Regions from separate parts of the Actinacidiphila sp. ITFR-21 genome, predicted to be linked through region 3. Evidence: riboswitches for the same ligand, from Rfam matches in the RefSeq annotation. Region 3 holds a riboswitch; each other region holds the start of a gene.

The links. A riboswitch is a leader RNA that binds a small molecule or an ion and turns the genes downstream of it on or off. The one in region 3 is predicted to bind cyclic di-AMP.
Region 1: it holds a riboswitch for cyclic di-AMP, as region 3 does, so the genes downstream of both, RLT57_RS18715 (C40 family peptidase) here and RLT57_RS10040 (transglycosylase family protein) in region 3, are expected to answer to the same signal.
Region 2: it holds a riboswitch for cyclic di-AMP, as region 3 does, so the genes downstream of both, RLT57_RS24715 (M23 family metallopeptidase) here and RLT57_RS10040 (transglycosylase family protein) in region 3, are expected to answer to the same signal.
Region 4: it holds a riboswitch for cyclic di-AMP, as region 3 does, so the genes downstream of both, RLT57_RS12360 (M23 family metallopeptidase) here and RLT57_RS10040 (transglycosylase family protein) in region 3, are expected to answer to the same signal.

What each region holds. Positions count from the first base shown of each region.
Region 1 is NZ_CP134605.1:4,241,940-4,245,139, reverse strand. Features, by position in the region: gene pcrA (DNA helicase PcrA) at 1-142, opposite strand, end outside; gene RLT57_RS18720 (NlpC/P60 family protein) at 567-1,694, shown strand; cyclic di-AMP (ydaO/yuaA leader) riboswitch at 1,847-2,002, shown strand; gene RLT57_RS18715 (C40 family peptidase) at 2,008-3,093, shown strand.
Region 2 is NZ_CP134605.1:5,522,523-5,525,722, forward strand. Features, by position in the region: gene RLT57_RS24710 (M16 family metallopeptidase) at 1-924, shown strand, start outside; cyclic di-AMP (ydaO/yuaA leader) riboswitch at 1,128-1,280, shown strand; gene RLT57_RS24715 (M23 family metallopeptidase) at 1,296-2,222, shown strand; gene RLT57_RS24720 (GntR family transcriptional regulator) at 2,558-3,200, shown strand, end outside.
Region 3 is NZ_CP134605.1:2,264,070-2,267,269, forward strand. Features, by position in the region: gene eno (phosphopyruvate hydratase) at 1-823, opposite strand, end outside; gene RLT57_RS10040 (transglycosylase family protein) at 1,049-1,756, opposite strand; cyclic di-AMP (ydaO/yuaA leader) riboswitch at 1,762-1,905, opposite strand; gene RLT57_RS10045 (transglycosylase family protein) at 2,276-3,200, opposite strand, start outside.
Region 4 is NZ_CP134605.1:2,835,234-2,838,433, forward strand. Features, by position in the region: gene RLT57_RS12355 (hypothetical protein) at 1-53, shown strand, start outside; gene RLT57_RS12360 (M23 family metallopeptidase) at 401-1,486, opposite strand; cyclic di-AMP (ydaO/yuaA leader) riboswitch at 1,499-1,635, opposite strand; gene RLT57_RS12365 (N-acetylmuramoyl-L-alanine amidase) at 1,890-2,555, shown strand; gene RLT57_RS12370 (DUF4240 domain-containing protein) at 2,528-3,160, opposite strand.

The sequences.
Region 1 (3,200 bases), 2.0 Mb from region 3:
CGAAGAGGTCGTGCGGCACGTCCTCGGCACCCGGTCCGTCCGGTCCGTCGTCCGGCTCCGGCGGTTCTGCCGCCGGGCCGCCGGCGGGGCCGTGGACCGCTTCGAGACCGGCCAGGAAGTTGTCGTCAAAGAGGCTGCTCATCGCTTCCCGAGTCTAGGGCCTGTCGGGTGGATCTCCGCGGGTCGAGGAGCGGGGTCCGAAACGCGCGCGGGCACAGCCGGGGAGGGAGGCGGCGTGGTGTGTCGTCGACCGGCGGGAACGCGGCAGGCGCGCCGTACCGGGGCCCGCGACGCCGCGAAGACCCACCCGACGGACCCTGGGCGCCCCCGCCGACACGCACGGCCCCCTTCCCCGAGCCGCGCCCGCACGTCTCCGGCCGGGCCTGCGGCCGTCACCTCCGCGGCGGCCCGGCGGTGGCGCCGTCGCGACCCTCCGTGACGGCCGGACCGCTCGGCGCGATATGACGAAAAGGTATCGGGCCTATCGGACACGCCCCTTCCCAGCGGCCCCGCGCTTTGGCTACGGTGCCGCACCAGGCAGAGCGCCCGGAAGGAGTCCGCCCGCCATGGCGACACACCGTAAGGCCCGTACCGCGATACTCGGCTCCTCCGGCCCGCGGGCGGCCGTGGGGCTCACGACGGCGGCGCTGGCCACCGTGACGCTGCTGGCCGAGAGCGCGGGCGCCGCCCCGGCGCCCGGCAAACCCGCGCAGCCGTCCGTCGCGGCGGTGCAGGCGAAGGTGGACGCCCTGCTCCACCAGGCCGAGGTCGCCACCGAGCACTACAACGGCACCAAGGAGAAGACGGACCGGCAGAGCGCCACCGTCAACAAGCTGCTGGCCCAGGCCGCCAGGAAGACGCAGGCGCTCAACGAGTCCCGCCGGGTGCTCGGGATGTACGCCGCCGCGCAGTACCGGGACGGCGGCGACACCGCCAGCCGCTATCTGTTCTCGGCCGACCCGCAGGCGCTGCTGGACCAGGTGCACCTGACCGGTGTGATGGCCGAGCGGCAGAAGGGGGCCGTGGCGACGTTCCGGGTGCAGCAGGCCGACGCGGCCCGGCAGCGGATGGCGGCGGCCGGCAGCCTGGCCGCGCTCACCGCGCAGCAGGCGGAGCTGAAGGCGGCGAAGGCGGCCGTGCAGCGGAAGCTGGGCGCCGCGCAGCACCTGCTCAACAGCCTGACCGCGCAGGAGAAGGCACGGCTGGCGGCGCTGCGGGCCCGGCAGGAGGCCGAGGCGGAGGCGAAGGCGAAGGCGCTAGCGGCGAAGGAGGAGGCCGCGCGGGAGGCGGCGGCCGAGGCGGTCGCTACGAAGGGCGCGGACGCGCCGACGACGCCGGTGAACTCCTCGGTCGCCGAGCAGGCCATCGCCTTCGCGCACCAGCAGCTGGGCAAACCGTACGTGTGGGGGGCGACGGGACCGGACTCGTTCGACTGCTCCGGCCTGACGCAGGCGGCGTACAAGGCTGCCGGGGTGTCGCTGCCGCGGACCACCTACGACCAGGTCGACGTCGGCACCCGGGTCTCGGAGGCGAACCTCCAGCCGGGGGACCTGATCTTCTTCTACAGCGACGTCAGCCACGTCGGCCTCTACATCGGCGGCGGCGAGATGATCCACGCCCCGCACACCGGCACGGTCGTCAAGATCGCCCCGATCACCGAAATGCCGTTTTACGCCGGGGTCCGCCCGTATTGAGGTGACCGGTCGGGCCGGTCGCGACGACCGCAACCGGTAAGGTCACAAAGCGATTTCGGTCACATTGCGATCCAATCTTCCCAAGTGGTGCAGAACTTGGTTACGGTGTCCCGCTAGGCGGCCTGCTTTCCGTCGGTGAAAGTGCCGGCAGCGCGTCGCCTCCGCTCAATCCGGCCTCGGCCGGAGCCGGGGACCCACGCACCAACTGGGGTGAATCGGGACGGATACCCGCACAGGTGTCCGGACCGTAGGGCGACTTCCCGCCCGAACCCGTCAGCTAACCCGGTCGGCGGCCCATGGAAGGAGCGCCTCCTTGGCGTCGCACCGCAAGCCGCGTACCCGCATACTCGCCTCGGCCGCCCCGCGCGCCGCGGTGGGAGTGACGGCGGCGGCCCTGGCGTCCGTCACCCTGCTGAGCGAGAGCGCGAGCGCCGCCCCGGCGCCCGCCAAGCCCTCGATCAGCGAGGTCAAGAAGCAGATCGACACCCTCAACCAGCAGGCCGAGGTGGCGACGCAGCAGTACGACCAGGCCAAGGAGAAGACCGACACGCAGCGGGCCAAGGCCAACCTGCTGCTGACGCAGGTCGCGCAGAAGACCCAGAAGATGAACGAGACCCGCCGGGTGCTGGGGCAGTTCGCCACCGCCCAGTACCGCGAGGGCGGCATGGGCGCGAGCACCCAGCTGCTGCTGTCGTCCAGCCCGGAGTCGTTCCTGGAGCAGACCCACATGATGGACCGGGTCTCGGCCACCCAGGAGCAGGCACTCAAGACCTTCCAGGTCCAGCAGGAGCAGGCGAACATCCAGCGGTCCCAGGCCACCGCGAGCCTGAAGGCGCTGACCGACGCGCAGAAGAAGCTTGCCGCCCAGAAGAAGAACGTCTCGGCGAAGCTGGCCACCGCCCAGAAGCTGCTGAACAGCCTCAACGCCGAGCAGCGGGCGAAGCTGGCCGCGCTGAGCAGGCCGCCGAAGTCCACCACGTTCGCGTCGGCCTCCTCCTCGTCCTCCTCGTCCTCCTCGTCGGCGGTCAGTACCTACAGCGGCCCCGCTTCCGGGCGCGCCGCCGCGGCCCTCCAGTTCGCCCTGTCGCAGCGCGGCAAGCCGTACGTCTCCGGTGGCACCGGGCCCAACGCGTACGACTGCTCCGGCCTGACCCAGGCCGCCTACCGCGCGGCCGGCATCACCATCGGCCGCACCACCTGGGACCAGGTGACGGACGGCACGGCCGTCTCCGAGTCGGACCTGCGCCCCGGCGACCTGGTCTTCTTCTACTCCGGCATCAGCCACGTCGGCATCTACCTCGGCAACGGCGAGGTGGTGCACGCCCCGCACACCGGCGCGGTCGTGGAGATCGCCCCGATGAGCTGGATGCCGTTCGCCGCGGCCCGCCGCATCGCGTAACCGGCCCGCAGCCGTCGTCCCCGCGCCCTGCCCCGGCCGGGCCGGGGTGCCGTCACCGGGTGAGCGGGTGGCCGGCGGCCGGGTGAGCGGGGTCCGGGTGATCAGGC
Region 2 (3,200 bases), 3.3 Mb from region 3:
GAGCTGGCCAACCCGGCCCGCCGCGCCGCGATGGCGCTGTACAAGGAGCTCTTCGCGGCCGACCTGCGCTGCTCCCGGCCGCGCCAGGGCACCGAGGAGACCGTCCGCGGCATCGACGCGCCCGCGGTCCGGGCGTTCTACGAGGCGCACGTGCGGCCGTCGACCACCACCGCCGTGGTCGTCGGGGACTTCACCGGCATCGACCTGCCGGCGCTGCTGACCGACACCCTCGGCCGCTGGACCGGGGACAAGGCCGAGCCGCGTCCGCGCCCGGCGATCACCTCCGACGACACCGCCCGGGTGGTGGTCGTCGACCGGCCCGGCGCGGTGCAGACCCAGCTGCTGGTCGGCCGTACCGGCCCGGACCGCCAGGACCCGGTCTGGGCGGCGCAGGTGCTCGGCACCTACTGCCTGGGCGGGACGCTGACCTCCCGGCTGGACCGGGTGCTGCGCGAGGAGAAGGGCTACACCTACGGGGTGCGGGCCTTCGCGCAGGTGCTGCTGACGTCCGCGGACGGCACCGGCGCCGCGCTGCTGGGGATCAGCGGCTCGGTGGCCACCGAGGTCACCGGCCCGGCGCTCGCGGACGCCTGGCAGGTGATCCGCACCCTCGCCGAGGGCGGCCTCACCGAGGAGGAGCGGGACGTCGCGGTGCAGAACCTGGTCGGGGTCGCGCCCCTGCGCTACGAGACCGCCGCGGCCGTCGCCGACACCCTGGCCGACCAGGTCGAGCAGGAGCTGCCCGACACCTACCAGGCCGAGCTGTACGCCCGGCTGGCCGCCACCGGCACCGTGGAGGCGACCGCCGCGGTGGTCAGCGCCTTCCCGCTAGACCGGCTGGTGGTGGTCCTGGTGGGTGACGCCGCCACCATCGCCGAGCCTGTCCGCGAGCTGGGCATCGGCCCGCTGACCGTGGTCGGCTGAACCCGGCGGCGCAGCCGCCCCCTCCTCCGCCCGGAACCCCGGTCGCCCCACAGGCACCGGGGTTCCGGGCGTTTTGCGCCCCGCCGGGCGGTGTGTGGCGTGCGCTACATATCGGCTGATCTGTTTGGTGTACGGCTGACCGCGCGGTTAGCGTCGGCGCACGTTGCCCGTGGACGGCAGCGGCGCCCGGTCCGACCGGGCGCACCCGTACATCGCCGAGTCCCCCGTGAGGGGGAGCCGGGGACCCACGTCCCTGGGGTGAATCGCGGCCACCCGCCCGCCCGGGCGGATGCCCCGTAGGAGACCTTCCTGCTCCGAACCCGTCAGCTAACCCGGTAGGCGAGAAGGAAGGAAAGGAGCGACGCCTCCTCATGGCGTTCAAAGTCCTGCCCGCGCACAGCGGGAAGCACCGCCGCACCCACCCGGTCCGCACCGCCGCCACCCTGGCGGGCGTCGCCGTACTGGCCACCGGTGGCGCCATCGGCGCCACCGCGATGGCCTCCCCGGGGGCGGCCCCCGAGGCCGCGGCGCAGCCCGCCGCGTTCACCCGGGCCCTGAACGCGCACACCGCCGCCCTGGTCCGCACTCTCACCACGCAGGAGCAGGGCCAGTACAAGGCCGCCGACACCGCGAAGGCGAAGGCCGCCGCGACGGCCAGGGTCCGGCAGGCCCTGGCCTCGGCCAGGGCCGAGGCGAAGGCGAAGGCGGCAACCAAGGCCAAGGCGGCCGCGAAGGCCGGGGCAGCCGCCAGGGCCGAGGCGGCAGCCGCGGCGAAGGCGCCCACCGCGCGGGCCGCGCAACAGCCCGCCGCGAGCCGGTCGCAGACCCGGACCGCACTGCCCGCCGCGTCCGCCTCCGGTACCGGCGGCGGCACGGCCGGCAGCACCGCCACCGGCTGGATGGAGCCGGTCGGCGACGCCTCCGTCGGCACCGGCTACCAGGCCTCCGGCTCGCTGTGGTCCAGCGGCTCGCACACCGGCGTGGACTTCCTGGTCGACTCCGGCACGCCCGTGCACGCGGTCGCCGTCGGCACGGTGGTCTCCGCGGGCGCCGACGGCGCCTACGGCAACGACGTGATCATCAAGCACGCCGACGGCAAGTACACGCTGTACGGCCACCTCACCGAGCCGCTGGTGTCCGCGGGGCAGACGGTGACCGAGGGCCAGGAGATAGGCATTTCCGGCGCCACCGGCAACGTCACCGGCCCCCACCTGCACTTCGAGGTGCGCACCACCCCCGACTACGGGTCCGACATCGACCCGGTCGCGTACCTGGCCTCGCACGGCGTCGTCATCTGAGCCCGGCCGGGCCAGTTCGGACCCGTCCGAGTCCGTCCGAGTCCGTCCGAGTCCGTCCGCGACAGTCCGAACCTGTCCGAACCTGTCCGAACCTGTCCGTACCGGCTGAACCGGCCGCACCGCCCCGTACCGCCGGATCCGAGCGTCCCGGTCCGCCGCGCCGGGGCGCTCGGACGTCTTCGGCCGTCTCCGGACGCTCCCGGCCGTCCGATAGCACCCCTCCTGTCCAAAAACAAACAAAGAATTCCAGGGGTGCTTTCCCATTTCCGGGTGTGCTGGAATAGAGTCCGGCACAATACGGGGAAGGAAACGGAGTCTGCGATGCGGAGCCGGATGTGAACGGGGCGGACGGCGCGGGGCGCCGGATCTCGGCCCAGGTGGTGTGTACGGCCATCCGCGACGACATCGTCGGCGGCTTCTTCCCGCCGGGCAGCCGGCTGACCGAGGAGCTGCTCGCGCAGCGCTACGGCGTCTCACGGGTGCCGGTGCGCGAGGCGCTGCGCACCCTGGAGTCGGAGGGGTTCGTCAGGACCCGCCGGCACGCGGGGGCCTCGGTCGCCGAGCCGACCGAGCAGGAGGCCGCCGACCTGCTGGAGATCCGCGGACTGCTGGAACCGCTGGGCGCCGCCCGCGCCGCCCAGCGCCGCACCGAGGCGCATCTGAAGGTGCTGCGCGGACTGGTCCGGCTCGGCCAGGAGCGTGCCGTGCAGGGGCAGCTGTCCGACCTCCCGTCGCTGGACGGCTGGTTCCACGAGACGCTGGCGCAGGCGTCGGCCAGCTCGACGCTTGCCGCGCTGCTCACCCAGCTGCGGCACAAGATCGCCTGGGTGTACGGGGACGGCGGCAGCACGCGTGCGGTGGAGTCGTGGGAGGAGCACGCCGGGATAGTCGACGCGATCGCCCGCGGGGACGCCGAGCGGGCCCGCCGACTGGCCGCCGTGCACGTGGAGAGGGCCGCCGCGGTGAGGATCCTGAAAC
Region 3 (3,200 bases):
CCACCAGCTCCTCGTAGTACTCGGTCATCTGGGCGGCGGACTTCTCCCCGCCCTCGAACTGGTACTTGCCGTCCTTGTAGAACTCCGAGGCTGCGGCGTCCAGCGCGAGCGCGATGTCCTGGCCGGGGACGTAGCCGGCCTGCTTGATGGCCTCGACGATGAGGTCGAGGGCGGCCCGGTTGGACTCCAGGTTCGGCGCGAAGCCGCCCTCGTCGCCGAGGCCGGTGGACAGGCCGCGGGACTTCAGCACGCCCTTGAGGGTGTGGTAGACCTCGGCGCCCCAGCGCAACGCCTCGGAGAAGGACTCGGCGCCGATGGGCGCGATCATGAACTCCTGGATGTCCACGTTGGAGTCGGCGTGCGAGCCGCCGTTGAGGATGTTCATCATCGGGACCGGCAGCACGTGCGCGTTCGGGCCGCCGAGGTAGCGGAACAGCGGCAGGTCGGACGCCTCGGAGGCGGCGTGGGCGACGGCCAGCGAGACGCCGAGGATGGCGTTGGCGCCGAGCGAGGACTTGTCGGGAGTGGCGTCCAGGTCGAACATCGCCTGGTCGATCAGCCGCTGCTCGGTGGCGTCGTAGCCGACCAGCTCCGGACCGATCTGCTCGATCACGGCGAGGACGGCCTTCTCGACGCCCTTGCCCTGGTAGCGGTTCTTGTCACCGTCGCGGAGTTCCAGGGCCTCGTAAGCGCCGGTGGAGGCGCCGGAGGGGACCGCGGCACGGCCGGTGCTGCCGTCGTCGAGGCCGACCTCGACCTCGACAGTGGGGTTGCCTCGCGAGTCGAGGATTTCCCGGGCTACGACGACGTCGATGGACGGCACGTTGTCTCCTTCTGCGGTGTCTTCGAAGTCTTCTCGTCTATGTCGGGACGAGCCTAACCGGCTTCAGGGCCGGGACCGGCGCTCGGCCCGGCGGCTGGAACGGAATGCCCCGGCCGGGCACGCCAGGGGGAGGGCGTGCCCGGCCGGAATGGTCAGGAGGCTTCGACCGCCGTCCGTCCGCAGTTCGGCCGGACCGGCTCGGCCGTTCGGGGACCGGCGCCCGGCTCAGCTCAGGTGCAGGTGCTGGCCCGGGTAGATGAGGTCGGCGTCGTGCACGATGTCGCGGTTGAGCTCGTACAGCTTCTTCCATCCGCCGTCCACGCCGTGCGCGGCGGCGATGCCGGAGAGGGAGTCGCCGCGGACGACGGTGTACTCGCCGTCGCCCTTGCGCACCACGGTGTGGGTGGCCGCCCGGTGGTGGGTGGCGGCCTTGTGGGTCTTCTTCGCCGGGGCCGGCGCGGCCTTGGTGGTACTGGACGCCGACGACGAGGAGGACGAAGAGGACGAGGAGGACGAGGAGGAGGACGTCGAAGACGACGAGCCGCCACCGGTGTTGATGTCGGGCGCCGGGCCGCCGGCGGTCAGGCCGCCGGCCGAGGCGCAGGACCACGCGCCCGGACCCTGGATGGCGAGCAGCTTCTCGGCGACGGCTATCTGCTGGTCCTTGGTGGCCAGGTCGGCGCGCGGGGCGTACTGCAGGCCGCCGGCCGCCTCCCAGCTGGACTGCGAGAACTGCAGGCCGCCGTAGTAGCCGTTGCCGGTGTTGATGGACCAGTTGCCGCCGGACTCGCACTGCGCGACCGCGTCCCAGGTGGCGACGGAGGCGGCGGAGGACGAGGTGGCGCCGATCAGCGGAATGGCGATCGCGGTGCCGGCGACTCCGGCGAACGAGGCGAGTCGGACGAGCTTGGAGGCACGACGGTGCTTACCCATGATGTTTGTGTCCTCACCGACGCCTGCGAGGTCAGCTGTCGGGTTCGGGCGTGAGTTGCCCGGCCGGGCCGCGTCCTGCTCATACGGCCATCTCGGCTTCACCCCAAGCCGGTCCCGGCCGTGCGTACGTTGCGCAGCGTGGTGTGCTGTCCGGTGCTGCGGGCGGCGTACGGGCCGGGTCCGGCGGAAGACCTTGGGTCCCCCGCTCCTGCCTGCGGCGCTTTCGCGTCGGCTGTTCCCGTCGGACGGCGGCAGGACTCGGCGTTCTGCCCAACGGGGCCCGCTGTGGCGAGCGACAGAACGTTAAGCACAGGTGGGCGGATAGGACAAACATCCCGGATCGGGTCGCCAACTGAGCCCGCCCACTCGGCCGGTCGACGAAGCCGCAGGTCACGGCGTCCGATATCAGCGGCCTGCAAGCGGGCGGTCACAGCGGCCGAAGAGAGGCTTGTCACATCTTCGACCGGAAGGGACGGGCGGTACGTCCGGTTTGTCGGCCAGCCGTCAACCGCCGCTTTCTCAGCCAAGATTGAGGATCTGTCCGGGTTTGATGAGGTTCGGGTCCTCGCCGATCGACTGCCGGTTGGCCTGGTAGAGCTGCCGCCAGCCGCCGTCGACGTGCTGGGCGGTGGCGATTCCCGAGAGCGAGTCGCCGGCGCCCACGGTGTACCGACCGGCGGGTGAAGTGCCCGGATCCTCACCTTTGTTGGCGGTATCGGTGGATGCGGGGCCGGACGGTGCGGCGGAGTCCGTGTCGGTCACCGAGAAGACCTGGGTCCGGGTGGCCTGGTCGCGGGCGGCCAGCTCCTCGTCGGTGGGGCTGTACGGCTTCGCGTGCCTGCCGGCTCCGCTGCCCGCGTCCGGCGCGGTCGGCAGGGCGCCCGTCGGGTCCGTGGGGGCCAGCGTGGCGGCGCCCCCGGGGTCCGGGAGGCCGGGCGGCGGCGTGGTGCCGGCGGGGGCCGTCGGCGCCGCCGGGACGGCGGGCGTGACCGGCGGGGCGCTCGGGCCGGTGCCGCCGTCGCCCGGGTCGCCCGGTGCGGCCGTCGAGGGGGCGCCGGGGGTGGCCGGGGCGGTCGGCGCCACCGGGGGCGTCGCGGGGTCCGTGGCGGCCCCCGAGGGCGGCGTGGGCGGCGTCGTGGCGGGCGGGTGCTCGCCGGGCTGGGCCGGGGCGGGCTGGGGGGAGGGGGAGGAGCCCGGGTCGGGTGTCGCGGGGTCCTGGAGCAGGCCGGTGCCCTCCTCGCAGCCCGGCCAGGCGTTCGGGCCGAGTTCGGTGAGCATCCTCTCGGCCACGGCTATCTGGTCGGCCTCGGAGGCGAGGTCGGGGCGCTCGGCGTACGCGGCGCCGCCGTACAGGTCCCAGGTGTCCTGCGTGATGGCGAGGCCGCCGTAGAAGCCGTTGCCGCTGTTGGCGTGCCAACTGCCGCCGGTCTCGCAGAACGCCACC
Region 4 (3,200 bases), 570 kb from region 3:
CGGGCGGCGTGGCCGCCGCGTCCTGGGCGGTCGCGGGCCGCGGCGGGGAGTAGTGCGGGGGCGCTCCGCGGGCGGACGTTACGGGGGTGGGCGGCAACGAGTGCCGGTACGTACGCCGGTTGCGCGTCCCCCAACACCGGGGCGCCCGGCTCCGTACGGCTGACGCGCCCGGCTCCGTACCACCGCCCGTACGGCTGACGCGACCGCCGCCGCCGGCGCCACGCCGCCCGGCTCGCGCCGCCCGGTCCACCGGGTCACTGGGCAAAGCAGTGCCGGCGGCGGCTCAGCGCCCACTGCTCTGGCGCAATGCCCCGCGCCCCGCGCCCCGCGCCCCGCGGCCCATGCCCCGCGGCCAGCGCAGGCACCGGCCCGGCCCCGCGGCCAGCGGCCCCGCGGACCGTCAGACCTCGACCCCGTGCTGTCCCAGCCACGGCAGCGGGTCCACCGCGTCGCCGCCGCCGGGCCGTACCTCCAGGTGGAGATGGGGGTTCGGGACGTTCCCGGTCGCGCCCACGCGGCCGATCGTGTCGCCGGTGGTGACCGGGCCGGCGGTGACGACCATCGTCGAGAGGTGGCAGTACCACACCTCGGTGGCGTCATCGAGGGTGACCACGACCCGGTAGCCGTAGGAACCCGCCCAGCCGGCCGAGCTGACCGTGCCGCCGTGGACGGCGTGCACCGGGGTGCCGGTCGGGGCGTCGAAGTCCTGGCCGACGTGGATGTTGCCCCAGGGGTCGGTCTCGCCGTAGCCGGCGGTGAGGGTGTAGCAGCTGACCGGCTTGAGGTAGGAGGCGGCCAGGCGGGTGAGCCGGTCGGCCTCGGCCTGGGCGGCGGCTTCCGCGTCGGCCTTCGCCTTGGCCTCGGCCGCGGCCTTCGCCGCGGCGGCCTGCTCGCGGACCTTCCGCGCGGCCGCGGCGCGGGCGGCCTGTTCGGCTGCGGCCCGCTCGGCGGCCTCGCGCTCGGCGCGGGCGACGGCCTCGCGGGCCTGGGTGGCCTCGCCGACGACGCGGTTGAGCAGTGCCTCGCCGGGGTCGGGCACCCGGGCCGCGTGCTGCGCGGGGGTTTGCGGCTCGGCGGCGGGCTGCGCGGCGACCGCCGCGGCGTCGGGGGCCGCGGCCGCGGCGGGCAGCGCGTCCGGTACGGAGATCGGCGCCGTCACGGCGCCGTCGGGCGCCGCGACCGCCGTGGCCACCCCGCCCGCGCCGACCGCGGCCATCGCCGCCATGCCGAGGACCGCGGACCCGCGGGACAGGTTCCGCTGCCGGGGCACGGGCACGGCGGCGGGGAGCGGAAGGGGGAGCGGCTGCGGCGCGCCGCGCGGGTCCCGGGCGGCCGGCTCGCCGGCGGGGAAGCGGTCGGGAAGGCCCGCGGAGTCGGTCAGGCGGGCGGGAAGGCCGCCGGAGAACTCAGCGGGGAACTCGTCCCACTCCCGGGCCGGTTCGGCCTCGGGCCGGGCAGGTGCGTAGGCAGGCTGGTTCGACGCCACGGCGGGCGCACTCCTTTCCTTCCCTCTCGCCTACCGGGTTAGCTGACGGGTTCGGAGCAGGAAGGTCTCCTACGGGCCTGGTCGCTGCCCGATTCACCCCAGATGTTGGGTCCCCGGTTCCCGCGGACGGGATTCGGCAAGCGCACGGTGCCGCCTCTTACGGCGGTGGTGACGACCGCGCTGCGTTATCAAACGTTAATAGAGCCAGGCAGGTTTTCCAAGCGGAATCGGAGAGTTGGCGGCGATCATCAATCGGACACCAGCTACCCATCAGGGATGAACACGACGCACGGTGTCACCCAGCAGTGACGTGAGCGTGTGTCAGTTGTTATGCGCACACCACTGGTCGGCTACACTGAGTGAGCAGATATCGACGAACGGTACGGCGAGGGAGGCGGCAGCGATGACCGTACGACCGGAGGCCCCCGGGGAGCCCGCCGGGGAGCGGCCCGCCCCCACCGGGCCGGCGCACCCGGCCCGCCGCTCGCTCCTGCGCGGCGGCCTCGCCCTCGGCGCCGCCGGCGGCGCGGTCCTCACTGGCGCGCTCTGGGGCGGCGAAGGCAGCGCGGACGCGGATCCGGCGGTCGACTGGCCCGGCGCCGCCTGGGCCCCGGCCAGCACCGCCAACTACACCGCCTCGGACCGCCCTTCGGCCTACCCGGTCGAACTGGTGGTGATCCACGTGACCCAGGAGACCTTCGCCGACACCGTCCGCCTCTTCCAGGACCCCGCGCACGCCGCCACCGCGCACTACGTCGTCCGCTCCGCCGACGGCGCGATCGACCAGTGCGTGCGCGAGCACGACATCGCCTGGCACGCGGGCAACTGGGACTACAACACCCGCAGCGTCGGCATCGAGCACGAGGGCTGGGTCGACGACCCCTCGTACTTCACCACCGCGCTGTACCGCTCCTCCGCGCGCCTGACCGCCGCCCTCTGCGACAGGTACGGCATCCCCAAGGACCGCGACCACATCATCGGCCACCACGAGGTCCCCGGCGCCGACCACACCGACCCCGGCCCGGCCTGGGACTGGACCGGCTACGTCCGCCTGGTCAACGGCGGCTGACCGACCGAGCCGGAGCCGAGCGGGAACATCGCGGTCAGCCGCGGCAGCCGGCGCGCAGACTCGGCCTCGTCGAGCACCGACCAGCGGCTCCCGGCCGGGGTGAGACCCGGCGGGTTGCGGGCGGGGGTGCCGCGCAGGGCGCGGACGTCGGCGTAGAAGGCGTCGCCGCAGTCGTCGAAGCCGCCGACGAGCTCCTCGTAGGCCGAGGGCGCGAGGTAGCCGAGGGACTCCCACTGGGGCCAGGCGTCGTCCGTCCAGGCCGCGCGGGGGCAGCCGGACAGGCGCAGCACCTCGGGCGCGTAGGCGAGCACGTCGGCGTCGGTGAGGGCGGCCTCGAAGACCGGGCGGCCGAGGCCCACCATCCAGAACTGGAAGTGGCAGAAGGTGTCGTCGGAGCACCACCCGCCGAAGACGCGGTCGGCGGCGGCCCACAGGTTCCAGGTGCACGCCTCGCCGGTGACCTGCTCCAGGCACGCCTGGAACGCGATCACGTCCGGCGGCGGGAGGCGGAGGAGCGCGTCGCGGAGCCATGCGTCGCGCTGGTCGCCGCTGAGCCCCCGGCGCCGGCAGTCCGCTATGAGAGTCCAGAAGGGATCGGTCTCCATACCGGCGACTATGCCAGGGGACTGAGACAGAGCCCCCGCA